Regions from separate parts of the Dechloromonas denitrificans genome, predicted to be linked through region 1. Evidence: riboswitches for the same ligand, from Rfam matches in the RefSeq annotation. Region 1 holds a riboswitch; each other region holds the start of a gene.
What was found. Region 1 has a riboswitch for cobalamin ahead of bluB (5,6-dimethylbenzimidazole synthase). Riboswitches for the same ligand answer to the same signal wherever they lie in the genome.

Region 1 (5,481 bases):
TGATATGGAACAGATTGTCGCGTTTGACCGCAGTCATTCGCGTCCATTTGTCCCAGTCGTGCAGCCATTCCGGCTTGGCATCGCCCATGCCGGTTGCGATGATGGCTTCCGGATCGGCCGCCAGTACGGCTTCGACGCTGACCGTCGGCGCCATCTGCGGTAGTTGGCCAAACACGTTTTCGCCGCCGCACAGCGTGATTGCATCGCTGATGATCTGCGGACCGCCGACGGTCATCAGCGGCGATTTCCAGATCTGGTAGAAAACGCGGATTTTCGGCTTGCCGGCATTGGCCTTGCGCAAGCCTTCCAGGCGCTTGCGGAACTGTTCAGCCGCTGCGTTGGCCGCCGTTTCGGTGCCGGCCAGCTGACCCATGCGGATCAACTGGTCGGCGACGTTTTCCATTTTGTTCGGTTGCGAGACGTAAACTGTCAGGCCGAGCGCCCGGAGTTTGTCGACCTGCGTCAGGTTGTTGCCGCTTTGCCAGGCCAGCACGAGGTCCGGCTTGAGCGCCGCCACCGCTTCGAGGTCGATGCGGGAATAGCCGCCGACGCGGGCGACTTTCTTCGCCTCCGGCGGGTAGTCGCTGTAATCGACGGTGCCGACCAGCTTGCTGCCGGCGCCTGCGGCGTAAAGACTTTCGGCCGCATGCGGCGCCAGTGTGACGATGCGCGTTGCTGCCTTCTTCAGGCGCACCTCGTAGCCGGTGTCGTCCTTGAAGACCAGATCGGCAGCACTGGCCGGATTGCTGGCGAGTGCTGCGGTCAACAGTGCGAAAAGGTGGTTTTTCATGCGGCTTTCCAGTCGTTCAGGGCGGCGGCCAGGCGCTGCCATTCCGCTTCATTGGCCGGCAGGCCGAAGCGAAGCAGCGGCTGCTGGTCGAAATGGCGGGTCAAAATGCCGCGTCGAGCGAGAAACTCGTGCAGTTCGCCGGTTTCTGCGGCGTTCAGCGTGGCAAACAAGGCCGTGCTGCTGACGTCGCCCAGCGGTGCCAGCAAGGCATGCAGGCGGGCGGCAGCGGCTTGCAGTTCGATCCGGGCATTCGCCTGCCAGGCCGTATCCGACAAGGCCAGCCGGGCGGCAACGCGCGACGGCCCGGCAACCGACCACGGGCCGATCAGTTCGGCCAGCTTGGCGAGCAGGTCGGGGGCGGCGAAAACGAAGCCGACGCGGGCGCCGGCCAGACCGAAAAACTTGCCGATCGAGCGCAGCACGATCAGGTTCGGCGCTTCCGGGGTGCCGGCCAGTGCGGTCAGGCTGTCTTCCGGCGTCGGGTCCATGAAGGCTTCATCGACAATCAGCCAGCCGCCGCGCTTTTTGAGCTGGATGGCCGCGTCGACCGCGACATCGCGCGGGTGACGGCCGGCCGTCGGATTGTTCGGATTGCACATCAGCACATACGGTGTCGCCGTGGCCAGGGCGCGCGGGAGCGTGGCGTTCTGCAGGAAGCGCAGACGATGGCCGGCGCGCTGCCAGGCGTGCGGATGTTCGGCGTACAGCGGGCTGATGCAGGCAACGACGGCGCGCGGCAATAAATGCGGCAGTAACTGGATGGCGGCTTGCGAACCGGCCACCGGCAGCAGATTGCTGTTGCCGTAGTAGGCGGCGGCGGCCGCTTCCAGGCCATCGTCGTTTTCCGGCAGGCGGAGCCAGCAATCGGCCGGCATTTCTGGCACCGGCCAGCAGTTCGGGTTGATCCCGGTCGACAGGTCGAGCCAGTCGCCGAGCGGAATGTCGTATCGGACTGCGGCTTGGCGCAGGCGTCCGCCATGCTCAAGCATGCAGGATTCCAATCATGAAAAAGACGGCCAGCCACAGCCACAGGCTGCGTTGGATCAGGGTGATCGCCCGGCCAAGATCAGCGGCCAGCGGGGCCGGCCCGGTGCCGAGCGGCGGGCGGATTTCTTCCTGGCCGTGATACATCGCCGCGCCGCCGAGCAGCACGCCGAGGCTGCCGGCACCGGCTGACATGACCGGCCCGGCGTTCGGGCTTTCCCAGCCCGGCGCCTGGGTTTTCCAGCAAGCCAGCGCATTGCGCGTCCGGCCAAGCAGGGCGTAGGTCAGCGCGGTCAGGCGGGCCGGCAGCCAGTTGAGCAGATCGTCGAAACGTGCCGCAAAGCGCCCGAACAGGTTGTAGCGTTCGGTGCGGTAGCCCCACATCGCATCCAGCGTGTTGGCCAGCCGGAAGAGCAGTGCGCCGGGCCCGCCGAGCAGGGCGAACCAGAACAGCGTGCCAAAGATCGCGTCGTTGCCGTTTTCAAGCACCGATTCGACGCCCGCCTTGGCGACGCCGGACTCGTCGAGTTGCGATGTTTCACGGGAAACCATCCAGCTGACCCGCGTCCGCGCCTCGTCCAGCCGGCCTTCGCGCAACGGCCGGGCGACGGCTTCGGCGTGTTCGGCCAGGCTTTGCGCGCCGAGGGCGAAGTAGAGCAGGGCGACATCGACGGCAAAGGGCGCGAATGGCCGCAGCCAGAATGCCAGTGCAACCCATGGTCCGACAACAAGTAGCCAGGCGAGCAGGCCGCTGGAGATGTGTCGATTGTTGAGTTTCTTTTCCAGCATCGACGCCAGATTGCCGAAGCCGACCAGCGGATGCCAGCGCCGTGGCTCGCCGAGTACACGGTCGAGCAGGACAGCGGCGAGGGCGGCCAGCGGCATGGCAAAGGCGTCGATGCTGAGGTTCATTTCGGGAAAATGCCTGGCCCTTGAATGTCGGCCTGCATTTCACGCAATGCTGCGGTCAACGGCTCGTTCTGGCCGGAATCCGTGGCTCCCCATTGCTCGAAATAGACCAGATCCTCGATCGGCAAACGCGGTAGCCAGCCGGCTTTTTCCAGTTCGGGTTTGTCGTGGAAATGGCTGACATAGCCGATGCACAGGTAGGCAATCGGCACGATATGGTGCGGAATGCCGAGCGCGTCCTGCAGTTCGGCTTCATTGAAAATGCTCACCCAGCCGACGCCCAGGCCCTCGGCACGGGCGGCCAGCCAGAGATTCTGGACGGCACAGACGCTGCTGTAGAGATCCATCGTCGGGATGTGCGTGCGACCGATGACGACCGGCCCGGTACGCGTCCGGTCGCAGGTGATGCACAGGCTGATCGGCGCTTCGAGAATGCCTTGCAGCTTGAGCTTGCTGTAGATCTCACGCTTGCCGTCCGGAAACATTCGGGCCGCTTCCTGGTTGGCCTGGTCGAAGATGGCATGGACGCGTTGCTTGACCTCGTTGGAGCGCACGAGCAGGAAGTTCCACGGCTGCATGAAACCGACCGAAGGGGCGTGGTGCGCTGCCATCAATACGCGACTCAGGACATCGTCCGGCACCGGCGTCGGCAAAAACTGACCACGCACGTCGCGGCGATTGAAAATGGCTTGATAGACGGCAGCCCGATCGGCATCGGAAAAGGCGGGTGCCATTGGTGTGGCTTGGTTTTCCATGGATTCCCCTTCTGGAAAGATGTGGACTGCCGGGCCTGACAGCCTGTGATTTGCCTCCCGGCCGGTCTTCTGACTTGGATTCAGCCTGGCGATGCGCCTTCCCGGTCGGGATTCCCGTCCAGTGGCCTGATGCATCGCCCGTCATCCTTACAGCGTTGGGCACGTGGCGGATTTGCACCGCCTTCCCGATTCTCCGTCCAGTGTTGGCTGAACGGCACCCGGAGACACTCGCCCAAACAAATGGGCGGGGCTGATGGTGCCATAATTACGGACTTTTTTCACATTTGGTCGCTATGTCCTGCTTTTCACTGATGGTCCAGGGGACCACGTCGGATGCCGGTAAATCCACGCTGGTCGCGGCTTTATGCCGGATTCTCAAGCGTCGCGGGATCAATGTCGCGCCGTTCAAGCCGCAGAACATGGCGCTCAATTCGGCCGTCACCGTCGACGGTGGCGAAATCGGTCGGGCCCAGGCGCTGCAGGCGCTGGCTTGCGGCCTGTTGCCGCATACTGATTTCAACCCGGTGCTGCTCAAGCCGACGACCGACAAGAAGTCGCAGGTGATCATTCACGGCAAAGTCGCGATGGACCTCAATGCGCGCGACTACCAGGAATACAAGCCACGGGCGATGCAGGCCGTTTTGGCCTCCTGGGGGCGGTTGACCGCGCAATACGACGCGGTGATGGTCGAAGGCGCCGGATCGCCGGCCGAAATCAACCTGCGGGCGCGCGACATTGCCAACATGGGCTTTGCCGAAGCGGTCGATTGCCCGGTGATCATCGTCGCCGACATCGATCGTGGCGGCGTCTTCGCCCATCTGGTCGGGACCTTGGAACTGCTCTCGCCGTCCGAACAGAACCGGGTCAAGGGTTTCGTGATCAACCGTTTTCGCGGCGATATTTCGCTGCTGGAATCCGGCCTGACCTGGCTTGAAGAGCGTACCGGCAAGCCGGTGCTCGGCGTATTACCCTACTTGCACGGCCTGATGCTCGACGCGGAAGATGCGATTGCCACCGCTGCGGTCGACGGTAAAAAAGCGGCCCGTTTGAAAGTGATCGCGCCAGCTTATCCGCGTGTTTCGAATCACAACGATCTCGATCCGCTGCGCCTGCACCCGGAAGTCGATTTCCAATGGATCGGCCCGGGCGAAACGCCGCCGGCCGCCGATTTGATCGTCCTGCCCGGCTCCAAGGCGGTGCGTGCCGACATCGACTGGCTGCGCCAGCAGGGTTGGGCGGCGGCGATCCAGAAACACCTGCGTTACGGCGGCAAGGTCGTCGGCCTGTGCGGCGGCTACCAGATGCTCGGCCGGATGATTCACGATCCGCTCGGGCTGGAAGGCCAGCCGGGCAGCACGCCGGGGCTGGCGGCGCTCGATCTGGAAACGACGCTGGAAACCGAGAAACAGTTGCGCAATGTCAGCGGCCATCTTGCGTTGCCGGGCAATCCGGCCATGACCGGCTACGAAATTCACCTGGGCGTGACGCGCGGCGATGCTCTGGCTCAGGTCGCGGTGCAACTGGCCGATGGCCGGACGGATGGGGCGGTTTCAGCCGACAACCAGGTCTTTGCGACGTATTGCCACGGCGTTTTCGATCATCCCGAGGCGTTGACCGCGCTACTTGCCTGGGCCGGCTTGCAGGAAAGCGGGCAGGTCGATTTTGCCGCCCGGCGCGAAGCCGATCTCGACCGCTTGGCCGATTCAGTGGAAGCGGCGCTCGACTGGCAAAAAATGGCGACTTTCCTGCCGCTTTAAGACACGTTGGCCGGACTTTGCCTCAGCCGGCCGGCTTGGGCTCTTCGTGATGAATCCGCTTGAGCGCGACCTGGCGCTGGATCTCGCGGAAATCCATTTCCCGGCCGTGCAGTGCGTAATGTTTGCGGATGCTGCCGAACACCTTTTTGGCATCCGGACTGCTCATTAGTTCTTCGGTATGGCGGTCGGCCAGCTCACGATCGCCGACCGAGAGTGCGGCACGCATCACATCGAGTCGCACTGTGGCGCTGAGTTCGGTGGCGAGCAAAGCCGGGCGAAGACCGGC
Region 2 (5,481 bases), 1.1 Mb from region 1:
ACCGACCCAGATGCAGGACGAATGCGCGAGCACCATCGCCCTGGTCTTCGCCATCTACCGCGATTTCGGCTTCGACGATGTCGCCGTCAAGCTATCCACCCGACCGGCCAACCGCATCGGCAGCGACGACACCTGGGACCAGCTCGAAGGCGCGCTGTCCGGGGCGCTCGACCGGATGGGCATCGAATACCGGATCAATCCCGGCGAAGGCGCCTTCTACGGCCCGAAGCTGGAATTCGTGCTGCGCGACGCCATCGGCCGCGACTGGCAATGCGGCACGCTGCAGGTCGACCTCAACCTGCCCGAGCGCTTCGACATCAGCTACATCAGCGAACAGGGCGAACGCGAACGTCCCGTCATGTTGCACCGGGCGCTGTTCGGTTCACTGGAGCGCTTCACCGGCATCCTGATTGAGCATTACAGCGGCCTCTTTCCGCTCTGGCTGGCACCGCAGCAAGCCGTCGTGCTGAATATCAGCGAAGGGCAGGCCGACTATGCGCAAAGCGTGCTGAAAGTCTTGAAAAAGGCCGGGCTACGTGCCGCGATCGATCTGCGCAACGAAAAGATCGGCTACAAGATCCGTGAATACACACTGCAGAAAATGCCTTACCTGCTCGTCGTCGGCGACAAGGAAAAAGCCGAGGGTCGCGTCGCACTGCGCACGCGGGCCGGCGAAGACCTTGGCAGCTTGCCGCTGGCCGAAGTCATCGCCCGGCTGCGGCAGGAAGCGCAGCCGCCCGGCAGCGAGGCAGCATGCTGATCCGCAAACTGTTCAAGTTCGAGAACGCCCACATCGTGCGCGGCTGCAGCACGCGGCGTTGCTCGCATTCGATCCACGGCCACTCGTACAAAGTCGAACTACTGCTCGAAGCCCACGCGCTCGACCACGGCCAAATGGTCTACGACTTCGGCCTGCTGAAACACGGCCCGCGCACGCTGATCGATGCCTTCGACCACGCCGTCGCCCTCTGGTCGGGCGACGACCCGGACTACATCGCCGCCTGCCAGCGCTTTTCCGAGCGCTGGATTCTCATTCCCGTCTCGCCCAGTGCGGAGCAATTCTCACGGCTGTTCTTCTTGCTGATCGACCGCTTGCTGGACATGACCGAGAAGACCAACGGCGAGGCCGACGTGCGCCTGCACTCGGTCATCGTCCATGAAACCGAAACCGGCTACGCCCAGTGTTTTCGCGAAGATGCGGTCAACCCGAAAATGGGCCTGATTCTGCCAGGCGATATCGTATTTTCACCCGCCATACAGCAGGACTGGGCCGATGCTGCAGTGCGGAGTTTGCTGGAGCAGGCGCTTGATCAATCCGGTATCGACAAGCAGGTACAAATTGCCTCCTAGTCTGGTGACACGTATTATTCGTCCGTCCCGATACGTCTTTATTGATGCATCGGCACAAAAAACTGTCGACTCAGGCAATGACACAGCCCGACTGTTTTCAAAGGTGTCACCCCTTGCATCAGGTGCCTGTTTCGGTAACGAAACGGGTGAAACGGGAACGAGGTGCGCGATCAGCGATGATCGCAATGCCTCGGCTGCCCCCGCAACGGTAAGCCAGTGCGGCTACATCATGGTGAATCAACGATTCACCGGCCACTGCGCCATGACGTGGCGTCCAACCGGACGCGTGCGGATGGCGTGGGAAGGCGATGTAGCAAACCTGGCGAGCCCGGAGACCGGCCTGCTGCATTCCTGCTGTACGAGAAATCGGCACAGCGTATGCAATGGATCGTCTGCGGGGTTGCGGATGGTGACAGCGATGCGTCGACCATGGGTCGGTGCCGGTCATCTTTGCGCGTGCAGACGGTCAAGTTTAAGGATTTGACCATGCAAAGATATCTCCCTCGGGCAACAAATGCCTGTTTTCAACCGCGCAAATTGACGGCTACGGTGCTTGGTGCCATTGCTTTGTTGGCACCATCTGGCGTATTCGCAGATGATTCTGGGTCAGCACGTGCCAAGCAGGCAGCCTCCAACGTGGCCCCAGCCGAGCGTACTGCCGAGCTACCCACAGTGACGGTGAGTGCTGGCCAGAGCGAAATCAAGCGCATCTCCGCCGACACGTTGGATACCCGTTCTCTCGCCAACGTGCAGTCTGTTTTGCAGGACGTTCCGGGTGTCTCCTATTCACGTTCCGGCGGGCTAGGTGGCCAGATCGTGATGCGCGGGTTCAATTCAAATACGCCGCGCACCTTGCTGCTGGTTGATGGTGAGCGCTTTCGCGGGCGCAATACACTCGAATTCAACCTGATCGACCCCAACCAGATCGAGCGAATAGAGGTGTTACGCGGCCCAGGGTCAGCTTTCTACGGGCCGGATGCGATGGTTGGCGTAATTAACGTCATCACTCGCCGGGCCAAGGGTGATGTCAACGGCCCGCTTACGTTTACCCCTTTGCTCCGGGCGCTGGAGTACAACAGCGCCAGCGACATGAAATCGGTCCGGCTCGAAGGGCAGGCCATGGGCAATGGCCTGGATGCGCTGGTAGGCGTGAGCTACCGGACGGCAGGGAATTTTTCGTCGCCGGAAGGTACTGTTCCCAATAGCGATTTCACCGTTGGCCAGTTTGATTTGCGCGCCGGTTATCAACTTCAGCCCGGGCACCGCCTTGAATTGACGCTCAAGGCGGCCGATACGGAGAGCGGTCGAGCCGGCGGGATTGGCGGTGCACCTGGTTCGCCGCTGGTCGTCCAACGCGAAGACCCACTGCGTGAGCGCTATGCCCGCCTGGCTTATTCAGGTCGCCAGGAAGACTGGGGCGTGGAGCAACTCAACGCAAGCCTGTACGTGCGCAGCCTGTATTCGCGGCTGACGACGGAGAACCGCACGCAAAAAAACAAGCTGACGGTTTCCGAGAACATCGTCGACGGCCCCATCGTGTATGGCGGAAAACTCTCGGCACTGATGCCTCTTGGCCCGCATATGCTGACTTTCGGTACGGATTTTTTCCATGAAATGCGGAAAGGAGCTCAGTCCGGTTCGGAAGTCACAACGCTGAGCACGGGCAAGACAGTCATTACGCCCATCAGCCAGAACTCGCCGGATGCCGAACAGACCAATGTCGGGCTGTTCGCCCAACTCGATTATGTCTTCTCGGATGCGTGGTCGGCAAAGCTGGGGGGGCGAGCGGATTACGTAAAAAGCCGAACTGAAACCAGCCCCATCATTTCGCCGACACTGCAATCCGCTTATGAGCGCAACCGCGAGCGGACAGATCAGCCGCTGACCGGGGAGGTCAGCCTGGCCTACCACTGGAACGACAATCTCACGCTATGGAGCGGAGTCGGCACCTCGTTCCGCGTGCCATCGACTATCGAGAGCTTTGGTTCCAGTCGCCAGGGCACTGGCTACAACGTACCGAACCCCGAGTTGCGGCCCGAAGAGGGCAAGACGCTGGAAATAGGTACCCGCTACAGCGGGGCGGGCAAACGCCTGGACATCACCCTTTTCGATAGCCGTTACACCGATTTCATCGTCCGTGTGCCGATCACCTTTAATGGCCTTGCTTCCTTTCAAAACCAGAATGTGGGCAGCGCCCGGGTTCGTGGCATCGAGGTCGATGGCGGCTGGCAAATCAATCGGTCAGTTCAAGCCTATTTTGACCTTGCCTACCTGCGCGGCACGGACTCACAAACCAATCAGCCGCTGTCCTACCTGCCGCCGCTTAACGGACGTTTGGGCTTGCAGGCTGAGCTGGGTGGAAATGGGCAACTTGAACCCATCATGCGCTGGGCACGCGGCAAGCACGATGTCAACACAACGGCGGAAAGACCAACGGGCGGCTATGCGGTTTTTGACCTTTACTGGAGCAAGGATATGGGCCGCTGGTTGAATCGTGACGGGCGGACGGTTCTCAGCGTGGGGATCAGCAATGTTTTCGACCGCACTTATCGGCTGGCAACCACGGTTGAGGATATCCGCTATCCCATCTCGATGACCAACCCGTTACTCGAAACCGGGCGGGCATTCTCTGTCTCGCTGAAGTCGGATTTCTGACGCGATGAAGCCCGTAATCCTCATTCTTGGCAGCATTGCAATAATTCTGGTTTGGCTGGCATGGCGTCGTGACCCTGCGCTACTGAGCGGAGGTCTGCTCGAAGGCGGCAGGATGGCAGTTGATGTCTTGCCAATCATGCTCCTGACCTTTGTCATTGCCGGGCTGTTCACGCAACTTGTACCCAAGGAAGTTTTGCTGGACTGGATCGGTAACGAATCAGGCTGGCGCGGCATCGTTGTCGGCAGCATTGCCGGCATTCTGGCTCCTGGCGGGCCGATGACCATGTTTCCACTGGTCGGCTTGATCCAACAGGCAGGCGCTGGCATCGGCACCCTTGTAGCGCTGGTGACCGCCTGGTCGATGTGGGGCGTACGGATGATCCTGCTCGAATCAGCCTTGATCAGCCCCCGTTTTGCCTTATTCAAATTTCTGAGCTGCTTCTTTGTGCCCATGCTGGCCGGTTCCATCGCGCACCTGGCTTATGCGCGTTTTTGGAAATAACCCCAGTTTTCTTTCCCGATAGGAAAAACATGAACCCGAATTCTGAATTTTTGAAAAGCGTTGCCAACCTCGAAGTGCAGGTTGCAACAATTGCTTACTGCTGGGGTATTGATCTCGCCATGAAACGGATTGCTAAAGCGACGACCAATGACGCACTTCAGGCAACCCATCGCTGGTCACCCAAACCGGAAGCCCGTCGCTGGGATCCGCTGGAACTGGTTCGCCGACGGGACGCCTTACTCGTCCAGACTTATCCCGGTCTGGAGCAAGTGGAGGTGATCGACAAATTGGGCGACGTCACCACCAACCGCCTCGCCCTTGGGCACCACGGCACCGTCGAACCAAGCGCACAAGCCGGGAATGCCCGGATACTGGATTTCACCTGCCCCTTCATCGCCAATAGTGACAACCGTGCACGCATGCTCGTTGAGGCTGGCTACGACCTGATTCTGTTCGGCAAGCCCGGTAATCATCATTGTGAATTCGCCAAATCTGCTGCTGAGGCGGCTGGCCAGGTTGGTGTTATTGGAGAAATGGTAAGCGAGTTGCACGCACAGCTACAGGTGCCTGGACGCAACTGGGCCTGCCTGGGTCAGGTTACGGCCAATGTGGCGCTGTGGACTGCATTCATGAACGATCTGAATGCGCTGAAAATGCCGATTCATATTGTCGATACCGTATGCAGTGACAGTCATGACCGCCAGGCAGAGGGCTTACTCCTGGCCCAGCGCTGCGATGTCGTCATTCTGGTTAATGACCATGGTGGCTCGACACTCAGCATGTTTGAGACATGCCATGCAGCCAATCCAAACACCTTCCGTTTCGACCCGATGGCTGGGGAGGAACTCAATCCTGACTGGTTCGAGGAGGCTCATTCCGTTGCTGTTGTTGGCGGAATTCATGTGCCAAAGTGGATTCTCGACGAAGTTGGCGCGCGAGTTTCACGCCTGCGAAAAACTGAGGCTTAAGCGTGA
Region 3 (5,481 bases), 1.3 Mb from region 1:
AATCAGCAGGAAGATGCCGACGTGCAAGCCGATGACAATGGTCAGCAGGCTGCTGCGTCGGCTGGTTGAAGCCTGGGAAAGGGTGTAACTCATGAATATCGTTTTCCGGATTGTCCCGAGCCGGCCGGAAAAAACCCTTGGCTGGCTGTACATGCTGGCTACGGGAACGAGAGGTACAACGGAGATCGTTGGTGGCTGGCCTATTTGGTCAGGATCAGCTTGTTTTCACGCGTCACGCGCAACAGATAGCGTTGCCCGGCGTGCATGATTTCGAGCGTCGCAGCTCCACGCAGTAATTCGCTGGTATCTATCCGGGGCAAGCTGGTGCTGGAAAGCGGTGGCGTCGATGGTGACGGCTGGTAGGGCGGGTTCATGATATTCCTGCAAATGAGAACTTGTCGCAATTTTACGTAAACGCGAATCGTTGTCAATTACATTTGTTTGCAATTTGTCGATTAATTGCTATATCAGTCGCCTGCCATTCCCCGTCAAAGCGCTCCGTGGTGCCTTAGAACGTGAAGCGCATGCCCAAGCGCAGGGTGCGCGGTTCGATCGGATGCACCAGGCGGCCATCGATGCCGCCGCCGCAACTCCCATTGGCGGCTTCGCTACGTGTGCAGGCACCGCCCCAGTATTCGATATCGTTGGCTTTTTTGTCGAACAGATTGAGTACATCGAGCGTGAATTGAAGCTGGCGATCGTAGCGATAGCCGGCTTTCAGGTTGGTCATCCAGAAGGCCGTCGATTTTTCATGCGCCGTTTCTTCAAGGGCATAGGCCCCGATATAACGCAGACGCAGGCCGCCAAAATAGCGGCCGCCCTGGTCGGCGGTCAGCCCGAGCGAGGCGGTCAGCGGGATGGCGTTCGGCACATGGCGTCCGCCGTTGTCGGCGTTGGCTGTCTTGAAGCGGGCTTCGGACATGGCCAGATCGGCATCGATGATCAGGCCATCGGTCGGCACGATGTAGTTGGACCATTCGATGCCGTGCCGCTGTGAGGCGCCTTTGGGTTCGGTAATGCCTTCATCGCCGATGAATACCAGCTCGGAGGCCAGATCCATTTGCCACAGTGACAGGCTGGTGTTCCAGCCACGCAGCGGTGCGGCACGCAGGCCGATTTCCGAGCCGCGGGCCTTGACCAGCAGCGGGACGGCCATCGTCGCTGAACCGTCCTGCGGGTTGGTTCTTGCTGTTGCACCACGCACATCGTTGCTGTGGAAGCCATTACCCCAGTTGGCGTAAAACTCGGTGGCGCCGAGCAGGTTGAAGGGGCCGATGGTGACGCCGAGTTTGGGACTGGTCTGGCCGGCACTGATATCGCCGCCATTGCTCATGTTGTTGGCGCCACCCAGGGCGCTGGCCTGGGCCCGGATTTCGTCGCGGCGCAGGCCGATGTTGCTGCGCAGCCACGGGGTCCACTGGCTACGCGCTTCGAGATAGAAACCGAGTGCCGTCTCGTTGATGCGGTCTTCGCGAACGGTGTTGGTGCGCTGGCGATTTTCCGTGCTGTACAGGCCGACATGGCTGATCCGATCCTGACGCAGCGAGATGCCGGCGGTGATTTCGCTGTCCTTGAACTGTGGACCGAGAAACCAGCTGCGGCTGGCCTGGCCGCCCCAGATGCGTCGCTCGTCAGCCTGCTCGTGCTGGTCGCCGTTCAGGCCGTTGATGTAACCGGACGGGGCAGAGAAAAGATTGAGCCCGTAGTCGATGAGATAAACATTGGCTCGCGTCGCACCCTCTTCACCGGTTCTGGCCCATTCGCCGGATAGGCTGTAGCGGTGCGTTTTGCCGCCATCGTTGGCCGACAGTGCACCGTAGCGACCGATCTCGCCGTTCTGGATGGCACGTTCGGGAACATGTTCGGTCGCCGTCCAATCCGCCTTGTAAGCCATTGCTGTGATGGCGTAGCCATTGTTCGTCGTACCGTTCGAGAGACGCAGCACGATATTTGTCTTTTTCAGGTTTTCCGGCTGATCCCAGGGGCCGTCGTTGCCGGCGAGCTCTAGTGCGCCGAGCAACTGGTGACCGGCTAGTTCACTACTGCCGGCCGTCACCAGGCGGCGAGAACCGTTGCGGCCGATACTCATGTCGACAAACGGGCTGGCCAGGCTGCGCTGATAGTCGATCCGGGCCGAGCCGGCCGTCGCGAAATCGCCATCATCCGCCGCATAGACGCCCTTGCGGTATTTGACGCTGGAGATCAGTTCCGGGATCAGGAAATTCAGATCCATATAACCCTGACCATGGCCATGGCTGACCATGTTGGCCGGCATGCCCATGACGTGGGTTGAAAAGTCGCTGCCGTGATCAAGATTGAACCCGCGCAGGAAATACTGGTTGGCTTTGCCGTCACCCGAGTGTTGTGTGACGATCATCCCCGGCACCACTTCGAGCACTTCGGCGGGTCGCAGCAAGGGGCGATTGGCCAGTTGTTTGGCGGTGACCGTACCTTCGGTGGCCGAATCGGCAACGCCGATCAGATTTTGCTGGCCACTGCTGACGGTCACTTCTTGCAGTGTCGGCACACCGGCAGCCTGGGCGCCACCCGAAAACGCAAACAGCAGGGCAGCTGTCAGGGGCGATGTTCTAAACAATTTCACTGGCATGGCGAGTCTCCGCAGGCGGGGTAGACTCGAAGGGGCGCACTTGACGCAGCGCAATCGCCACAACGGGGATTTCCCGTGAGCAGACAAGCCGGACGAACGAAAAATGGCAGCACGCACAAACCTTTCATCAGGGACACCCCGCCCCATCATTGGTTGGAAAGTTGTTGCGGCAGGTCTCCTGGCTCTCGGTTCATCGCGCTTCGCAGCCTTCCCGGGGTGAACCAGTGGCAAGAGTGGCGAAGCGCTCGCCGATAACAGTTGCGGGGGCAGCCCCGGATTTCGAGTCAGACTCGGCACCGGATTCCCTTTTAATCCCCAGCGTGGGGAACCTTCAACAGTCTGGATTCTAACGGCATGGTCGCTGGGGCGTCAATGATGTTTCTACTATGGGTAGTGGTTATGCTTGTTGTTTTCTACTGTATATGGTGTTTTTTGAATGCAGATTCCCTATCCCTGAGCCGGTCGATGTGCCGGGATCGTCGGTGGGCAATATTGGCCGCCCCCAGGCTTTGGCAGCCGTGGGGGGAAACGGCTCAGCGCTTTGCCGTAGGCGCCGGTGCGTCAATCAACTGATGAAACGCCTCATGGACATCAAAAAACGCCGCATCCACATCGATCAGTTTGCCTTTGCATTTGCCTTGCAAAGCGTTGATCGTGGCGACTAGCGGTGTCGCGTCCGAAGACTGGATGCCCTTGGCCAGTTTCTCCATCTCGGCAGCCTTGTTGCAAGCGTTGCGCGAACGTTCCTTGCCGGGACGTGCATGCCAAATCGGCGCCAGCACTGCATGAAACGCATCAACGTCTTGGGGAAATTCGTGATGGTGCTTGTGCCCCGGATTTTCGGCCAATGCGGTTGTGAGCCAAAGTGCCGACGAAACGGTAAAAAGTATCCTGCTAAGTTTGTTGATCATGACATTCCTGAAAAAGTAAAAATTTCGACATTCGGGACGATCCATACGCTATCCGAACTGTCGTATCAAATCGTCCGGCCTGGCTTTCAAAATTGACCTTGCAAAGCCACCATCGTTGGCTGGTTTGGATTGAAGCGCGGGCCAATGGAGAAGCGGCAGGATAGCAAAATGTTGCGAGAGCCTCCGAAATCCCGAATGAAAGGTAGTTATTTGGTATGGGACACACCTAGGGCCTTCGGATTGTTTTGATCCAAATCAAGCTGCGCCAAAACATCAGAGGCACATTGCACGCTCAACTGTTCCCACAGCCTGAGCCAGGAGAAGCAATGCGCGATGTAAAGTCTGTCCAGATTGATACCCTGTTGGGTCGAATCCCTTTGTTTGGAGGACTTTCCTGCGACGAGACCTTCGAAGTTGGCAAGGCCTGCCAGACGCTGAATCTCCAAAAAAACGACATGCTGTTTCGATCAGGGGATGGCTGTTCTGGTCTGATGATCGTGATGTACGGCCAGGTGAAAGTGGCATTCTCATCACCCCAGGGCACCGAGAAGGTCGTCACCATACTGGGCGCAGGGCAGAGCTTTGGACAGACCGAGCTTATTTTGGATCAGCCCTACCGTGCTCATGCGCAAGCGCTGGATGACACGCTGGTGCTACAAATCGCGAAGACGACAATTCTCGACCTGGTCACCCGTAATCCGGGCTTCACCCATAATTTGCTAAGTTCTCTGTCGCAGCAAACGCATGACCTGATGGTCGATTTGGAAGGGTATACGCTGTGCTCCGGCGCCAAGCGCGTACTAACCTTCCTGCTGCGTGAAGCAACCAATCAGGAATCATGTCAGGAAACCACTGTCATCAGGCTGTCTGCGCCTAAAAGCGTCATTGCCTCTCAGCTAAGTCTGAGCCCCGAACATTTCTCCCGGACTCTCCACGAGTTGAGCGCCCAAGGTCTCTTTACCATTCAGGGCCGCGACATTCACATCAACAGCATCTCCCGATTACAACTGGATTTGGCCTAATCAGGATTGGCGAGCGCTTGTACCCAATCCCCCCTTCCTCCCACTACCCTGGCTCGATCAATGATTGCTCTCGAGACTAATGCGATTTACACCATTGAACTGTGCAGCGGAGCTGCCCAGCAGTGGAAATACCTTGGTCAAGACAGCCGGGGATTGGTCTGGTGGATGGATGTGGAAACCAAGCAGGAATTCAACGAGGCTTCCCTGATGTATGCGTGGAGCGTGAAAGAAAAAGCACCTTCACACAGGCGGTAGTGAAATTACTGCGCACAGAGATGGGGCAGGGAATAGCAGCGAGAAGCGTATTTCCAGGCTGGAGTATTCCTCTTTCTCGACGGCTAGAGGGGTGAGTTCCTGATGCAGCGAGTCAGGAGGGGCGTCTCATCAGGCCGCGTGACTTAATCAAATTCAAGATAGTCAGCTTCATACCTGCATGATTGAACAGCAATTTAGCGTCAGCCGCATCCCAGAGTTGTTTTGTGAGTGGGTTATCGGCTACATAGCCGATGACTGACTCCATGAAGCAGTTATCTCAAGATCAGCTAGGCTTCTGAGCCTGTCTTTGGGGATGCTTGCTCGTAGCTGACTTACGGCAGACAGCTTGATTTCAATAGCCGCACATCGGACAGTTGGCTGAACGGGTGTTCTCGGCCAGAAGCGGTAATTGCCTGCCCAGCAGACCAAGGTCCGCAATCCATAACAAAAGAGTCACTGGACTTTCATCAACATTTCGACAATACTCGAATCATGGAAACCTTAAACGCCGCTGAACTTCTCGCCGCTCTGGGTCATGAATCCCGTCTGGCTATCTTCCGATTGCTGGTTGAAGCCGGGCCGGATGGCATTAACGCCAGTGCAATTGGCGAGCAACTGGGGATGGCGCCCGCCACGCTGTCGTTTCACTTGGCACACCTCAGCCGGGTGGGCTTGATTACGGGCG
Region 4 (5,481 bases), 1.3 Mb from region 1:
ACGGCACTGCCCACCCATCTGGTCTCGGCCATCGAGTTTGGCCAATACGGCCAGAACGAAATGCTTTACGCCAAGGCGCTGATCGGTCGGATCGAGGACCATTCCCTGACCGTCTTCGACAAGGGCTTTGTTTCTGCGGAAATATTGTTGGGCTTGAGTGCTGCGGGCACCGAGCGGCATTACCTGATCCCCGCCAAGTCCAACACGCAATACGAAGTCCTGTCGGGAACGCCCGAGGATTGTCGGGTTCGTTTGCGTATATCTCCTCAAGCGCGCGTCAAGGCCCCTGATCTGCCCGAGGCCTGGGAGGCCCGTGCCATTCGAGTCGAGTCGGCCAATGGTCAAAGCCGGGTACTGCTGACCTCATTGTTCGATCGCCGCCGCTTCAAAGCGCAGGATCTGGCGGACTGCTATCGCCGGCGCTGGGAAATTGAAACCAGCTACCGCGAGCTCAAGCAATCGATGCTGGGCGAAGCGCTGACCTTGCGCTCGCGTTTGCCCGAAGGGGTCAATCAGGAAATCTGGGGGGCCTTAATTGCCTACAACCTGATCAGACTTGAAATCGCCAAGGCGGCCACTGAAGCGCGCGTCGCTCCGACCGATCTGAGCTTCCTGCGCGCACTGCACATCATCCAGCACGAACTGATCTGGGCGGCGGGAATGAGTCCGGGGAAACTGCCGTCCCATCTGGCGCGCCTGCGTTTGCAGTTGCAGATGGCTATCGTGGAAAAACGACGGGGGCGAAAATGCCCCCGTGTCGTCAAAGCCAGACCGGCTCGTTACGCCGTTCGTCACCTAAAAGAGCCTTAACTGAACTGCATTACGGATCAAACCGTGGCTTTTTTATTGCCTGTAAATCGCCCGCCACCCGCAGAGCGGCAAAATTGCGCTATGCAATTGCAATCAGATCAGCCTATACTCGCGCCGTTTTAGGTGCCTTGCTCCACAGTCGTGGGGCGGGTGAAACGGGAAGCCGGTGACGTTCGAGCCAACAGCTCAACCATTCCGGCGCAGCCCCCGCTGCTGTAAGCCTGACGAATTTGCCCTACGCCACTGTGTTCGCACGGGAAGGTTGGCAAACTAGATTGAAGGCGAGCCAGAAGACCGGCCTAAATCAACTGCTGTACCAATCCCCGGGGTGATGGGAAAGGTTCTGTTGATTTGCGCAGGCATTGGCCGGCGATATTTCTTCCGATCTGTACTTCTCCCCGCATTGTTGCTGTTTGCCATTTCTCGCTGTGGGAGAGAAGAATGCACATCATGGAGGGCTTTTTGCCTTTCGAGCACGCCATTGGCTGGAGCCTGGCGTCTGCACCGTTTATTGGCTGGGGCCTGCTGGCGCTTGGCAAGCGTATTCGCGACAAGCCGGAACAGCGCATGCTGATCGGGGTGGCCGCTGCCTTCGCCTTCGTGTTGTCGGCCCTGAAACTCCCCTCGCTTTCAGGCAGCAGCTCGCACCCGACAGGTACGGGACTGGGCGCGCTGCTTTTCGGCCCCGTCGCGATGGCCCCGATTGGTACGGTTGTCCTGCTGTTTCAGGCGTTGCTACTGGCCCATGGCGGTTTGACTACGCTTGGCGCCAATGTCTTTTCGATGGCAATCGTTGGCCCCTTGGTGGCCAGCATGACCTTTCGCACGATGCGCGGGCTGCATTGCTCGTTCTCTATCAGCGTATTTTGTGCTGCGGCCCTGGCCGATTTATTCACGTATCTGACCACTTCCGTCCAGCTGGCACTGGCATTCCCCGACTCAGTCAGCGGTTTTAGCGGCGCCCTGCTCAAATTTTCCAGCATCTTTGCCATTACCCAGATACCGCTGGCGATCAGCGAAGGGCTGCTCAGCGTCGTGATTTTCAACGCCCTGGCACGCTTCAATCCGCAAGAGTTGCGCGACATGGCTGTTTTGCCCGCAAAGCGGAGCGGCGCATGAAGCGACATCAGAATGCACTGCTTTTGCTGGTCGTTGTCTTGCTCGCAGCCTTGCCGCTCTGGCTGGTCAAAGCGCCGATACCGGCCGACGCAAGCCAGCCGTCAGGCATTTTCACGGGGACGGATGACAAGGCCAGAGTCTTGATCAGCCAGATATCGCCGGATTACAAGCCCTGGTTTACGCCGCTGCTGCAACCCGCCAGCAGCGAAATCGCGTCACTGCTGTTTGCTTTGCAGGCAGCACTGGGCGCCGGCTTCATCGGTTACTACCTGGGAGTCTCGCTCAGCCGCGAAAAGCAGCAGCGAATCGATCAGCAAAAATCCGTGGAGCAACCCGATGCTGATTGACCAAATGGCAGCGAACAATCGCTGGCGCCACGTCTCGCCGGCCGCAAAAAGCATTTTTTCGATTGGCGGCCTGATCGCGGTTTTTGCCGTTCGGCAGCCGTTGACCGCAGCAGGCATCACCCTGCTCCTGATCGCCACCAGCCTGCTCGGCCCCGGCGTTGGCTGGCGCTCGTATGTGCGTGTGGCCGTCCCAGCTGCGCTGTTCCTGATCCCTGGTTGCCTGTCGCTGGCGTTCTCGTTCGAAACGAACCCTGCCAGCAGCCTGCCGCATATCGTCCTGATACCTGAATCCAGCGGGCCAATCATCGCGCTCGGCAATCGTTCGCTGGGGGCATTGGCCGCACTGCTGTTCCTTGTTTCCAGCACGCCACTCAACGATTTGCTGGGTCTGCTGCAACGCCTCAAGGCTCCGCCCCTGCTGCTCGACATCATGCTGCTCTGCCACCGCATGCTGTTCGTTTTTTCCGACGCATGCCAGAGCACGCACACAGCCCAGGCCGCGCGCCTCGGTTATGCCACCCCGGGAACCTCGCTGCGCTCGCTTGGCGAACTGGCTGCCAGCCTGAGCCTGCAAATCTGGCAACGCGCCCACGATCTTCACCTTGCCGCACAGGCACGCAACAACGATGGGCCGCTGCGATTTATCGAGAAATCTTACGCCAACACCCGGCGCGACTGCCTGGTCGCCGTGCTGGCCAGCAGCCTGCTGATACTGATGGCGATCGCCTTGTGATGCCCGAACAAAACGACATCCTGCTCGAACTAGCCCAGGTCACCTATCGCTACCCGGATGGCAGCCGCGGCCTGGCGCAGTGCTCGCTGCGTATCCGGCGTGGCACACGCAACGTCCTGATCGGCGCCAATGGCGCCGGCAAGACGACCCTCTTCCAGCACGCCAACGGTTTGCTCAAACCGTCCTCCGGCGTCGTTCACTATGCCGGGAAGCCGGTCGAGTACAACCGCAGTGGCTTGCGCCACCTGCGCAGCCGGGTCGGGCTGGTATTCCAGGACCCGGACCGGCAACTATTCTCGTCCAGCGTTGCAGACGATGTTTCATTCGGCCCGCTCAACCTCGGCCTCAAGCTTGATGTCGTCGAACGGCGAGTCGCCGCCGCACTGGCCTTGGTCGACCTGACCGAGCTGGCCGACAAAGCAGTACACAACCTCAGTTTCGGCCAGAAAAAGCGGGTCTGCATTGCCGGGGTTCTGGCCATGCAGCCCGAGTTGCTGATTCTCGACGAACCCATGGCCGGCCTCGATGCTGCCATGCAGAAAGAACTCGAAAAGACACTCGACAGCCTGCAGCAAAGCGGCATCACGCTGTTGCTGGCGACGCACGACATCGATTTCGCTTACCGCTGGGCCGAACACATCCATGTGATGGCCGACGGTCGCTGCATGGCATCGCTCGCCGCAAGCGAACTCGCCAGCCAGGCAGAGATGCTGGCGGCAGCCGGCCTGCCACTCCCTGAAACCATCGTGTTGCATCGAAGCCTGGTCGAACGCGGCATCCTGCCGAGCCAACCGCGCCCCCGCTGCACCACCAGCCTGCTGGCCTTGCTGGCAGCCACTGACTCCACCAAGGAGAATTTATGCAAAACAAGCTGATTTTCGCGGTCGACCGCGCCGGGAGCCAATAAATGCCCGGAAAAATCTGGTTCATCGGCGCCGGCCCCGGCGACCCCGACCTGATCACGGTCAAAGGCCGCAAGCTGCTCGAACAGTCAGGAGCCGTGCTCTTTGCCGGTTCACTGGTCGATCAGGCGGCAACCTTGTTTACCCCCGAAGGCTGCGACATCCGCGACTCCAAGGACATGACGCTGGAGGAAATGACCGACTGGCTGATCTGCGCTGCTGAAAAGCACCAGACGGTGATCCGCCTGCAGACCGGCGACCCCGGCCTGTACGGTGCATTGATCGAAATGACCCGCCCACTGACCGCCGCCGGCATCGAGTGGGCCGTCGTTCCCGGCGTATCCTCGGCGATGGCTTCGATGGCTGCGGCCGGCGAAACACTGACCCTGCCCGAAGTGACGCAAACGGTGATCCTGACCCGCGTTGCCGGCCGCACGCCGATGCCGCCGGGCGAAGATCTCGAATCCCTCGCCGCACACAAATCGACTCTGTGCATCTACCTGTCGATCACGCTGCTGCACAAGGTTCAGGAAGCATTGCTCGCCGCCGGCTGGCCGGAAGATGCGCCGATTCTCGTCGTCCAGAAAGCCAGTTGGCCGGATGAGGAAAAGATCGTGCGCGGCACGATCAAGGACATCAAACGCAAGTGCCAGGACGAGAAGATCGCCAGCCAGGCAATGATCGTCGCCAGCCCGACCCTGGGCGCCGCCGACTGGCCCGACCTGATCCGCTCCAAGCTCTACGACCCGAGCTTCACCCACCGCTTCCGCAAGGCAACCGAGAAACCCAATGATTAACGACACCACCCTGCTTCTCGTCGGCCACGGCTCACGCGGCCGTGAGGGCAACAAGGAAACGATCAATTTCGCCGCGCAGTGGCGCGAACAGCACCCGGACTGGCGCATCGAGGTGTGCTTCATCGAGCACGCCGAAGTGCTACTCGATGCCGGCCTCGACCGCGCGGCGCGTGAAGCAAAACGCGTCGTAGCCATTCCCTTCATCCTCAACGCCGCCGGCCACGTCAAGATGGAACTGCCGCATGCGCTGGAAGAAGCCCGACTGCGCCACCCCGGCGTCGAGTTCGTGGTCACTCGCCACCTCGGCATGGGGCGCGAGATTTTTGCTGTCCTGCAGGGACAGCTCGACCACCTGATGAAACAACTGGCCGTCCCCGACCCGATGACCACCGGCGTCATCCTGCTCGGTCGCGGCTCGTCGGACGCCGGCGCCAATGGCGAACTGGCCAAGATGGCGCGCTGGATTTTCGAGGACAACGATCATGAGCTGGTCGACCTGGCCTTTACCGGCGTGACCTGGCCGCGCCTGGAAACCGTCGTCCAGCGCCAGGTCAGGCTGGGCATGATGCAAATTGCCATTGTCCCGGTCTACCTGTTCACCGGCGTACTCATCGAGCGCATCAAGGAGCAAGTCGAGCGCCTGCAGCGCCAGTATCCGCAAATCAGCTTCGCGCTCGGCACCCATTTCGGCTTCGACAAAGGCATTTTCGAACTGCTCGACCGCAAGGCGGACGGCGATGCAGAAGCCGGCGGGATGCTCGAATGCGATGGCT

Region 2: it holds a riboswitch for cobalamin, as region 1 does, so the genes downstream of both, KI614_RS05860 (TonB-dependent receptor) here and bluB (5,6-dimethylbenzimidazole synthase) in region 1, are expected to answer to the same signal.
Region 3: it holds a riboswitch for cobalamin, as region 1 does, so the genes downstream of both, KI614_RS10950 (TonB-dependent receptor) here and bluB (5,6-dimethylbenzimidazole synthase) in region 1, are expected to answer to the same signal.
Region 4: it holds a riboswitch for cobalamin, as region 1 does, so the genes downstream of both, KI614_RS10840 (energy-coupling factor ABC transporter permease) here and bluB (5,6-dimethylbenzimidazole synthase) in region 1, are expected to answer to the same signal.

Annotation. Positions count from the first base shown of each region.
Region 1 covers NZ_CP075187.1:127,619-133,099, forward strand. The annotation lists gene KI614_RS00605 (cobalamin-binding protein) at 1-790, opposite strand, end outside; gene cobD (threonine-phosphate decarboxylase CobD) at 787-1,779, opposite strand; gene cbiB (adenosylcobinamide-phosphate synthase CbiB) at 1,772-2,686, opposite strand; gene bluB (5,6-dimethylbenzimidazole synthase) at 2,683-3,438, opposite strand; cobalamin riboswitch at 3,480-3,675, opposite strand; gene KI614_RS00625 (cobyric acid synthase) at 3,732-5,195, shown strand; gene KI614_RS00630 (response regulator) at 5,218-5,481, opposite strand, start outside.
Region 2 covers NZ_CP075187.1:1,258,467-1,263,947, reverse strand. The annotation lists gene thrS (threonine--tRNA ligase) at 1-760, shown strand, start outside; gene KI614_RS05865 (6-pyruvoyl trahydropterin synthase family protein) at 754-1,350, shown strand; cobalamin riboswitch at 1,454-1,709, shown strand; gene KI614_RS05860 (TonB-dependent receptor) at 1,729-4,005, shown strand; gene KI614_RS05855 (permease) at 4,010-4,507, shown strand; gene KI614_RS05850 (hypothetical protein) at 4,537-5,475, shown strand.
Region 3 covers NZ_CP075187.1:2,298,969-2,304,449, reverse strand. The annotation lists gene KI614_RS10960 (energy transducer TonB) at 1-93, opposite strand, end outside; gene hemP (hemin uptake protein HemP) at 201-374, opposite strand; gene KI614_RS10950 (TonB-dependent receptor) at 509-2,608, opposite strand; cobalamin riboswitch at 2,759-2,956, opposite strand; gene KI614_RS10945 (hypothetical protein) at 3,142-3,564, opposite strand; gene KI614_RS10940 (Crp/Fnr family transcriptional regulator) at 3,846-4,541, shown strand; gene KI614_RS10935 (hypothetical protein) at 4,602-4,796, shown strand; gene KI614_RS10930 (ArsR/SmtB family transcription factor) at 5,289-5,481, shown strand, end outside.
Region 4 covers NZ_CP075187.1:2,283,700-2,289,180, forward strand. The annotation lists gene KI614_RS10835 (IS4 family transposase) at 1-810, shown strand, start outside; cobalamin riboswitch at 915-1,128, shown strand; gene KI614_RS10840 (energy-coupling factor ABC transporter permease) at 1,252-1,929, shown strand; gene KI614_RS10845 (energy-coupling factor ABC transporter substrate-binding protein) at 1,926-2,276, shown strand; gene cbiQ (cobalt ECF transporter T component CbiQ) at 2,266-3,009, shown strand; gene KI614_RS10855 (energy-coupling factor ABC transporter ATP-binding protein) at 3,009-3,884, shown strand; gene cobM (precorrin-4 C(11)-methyltransferase) at 3,917-4,708, shown strand; gene KI614_RS10865 (sirohydrochlorin chelatase) at 4,704-5,481, shown strand, end outside.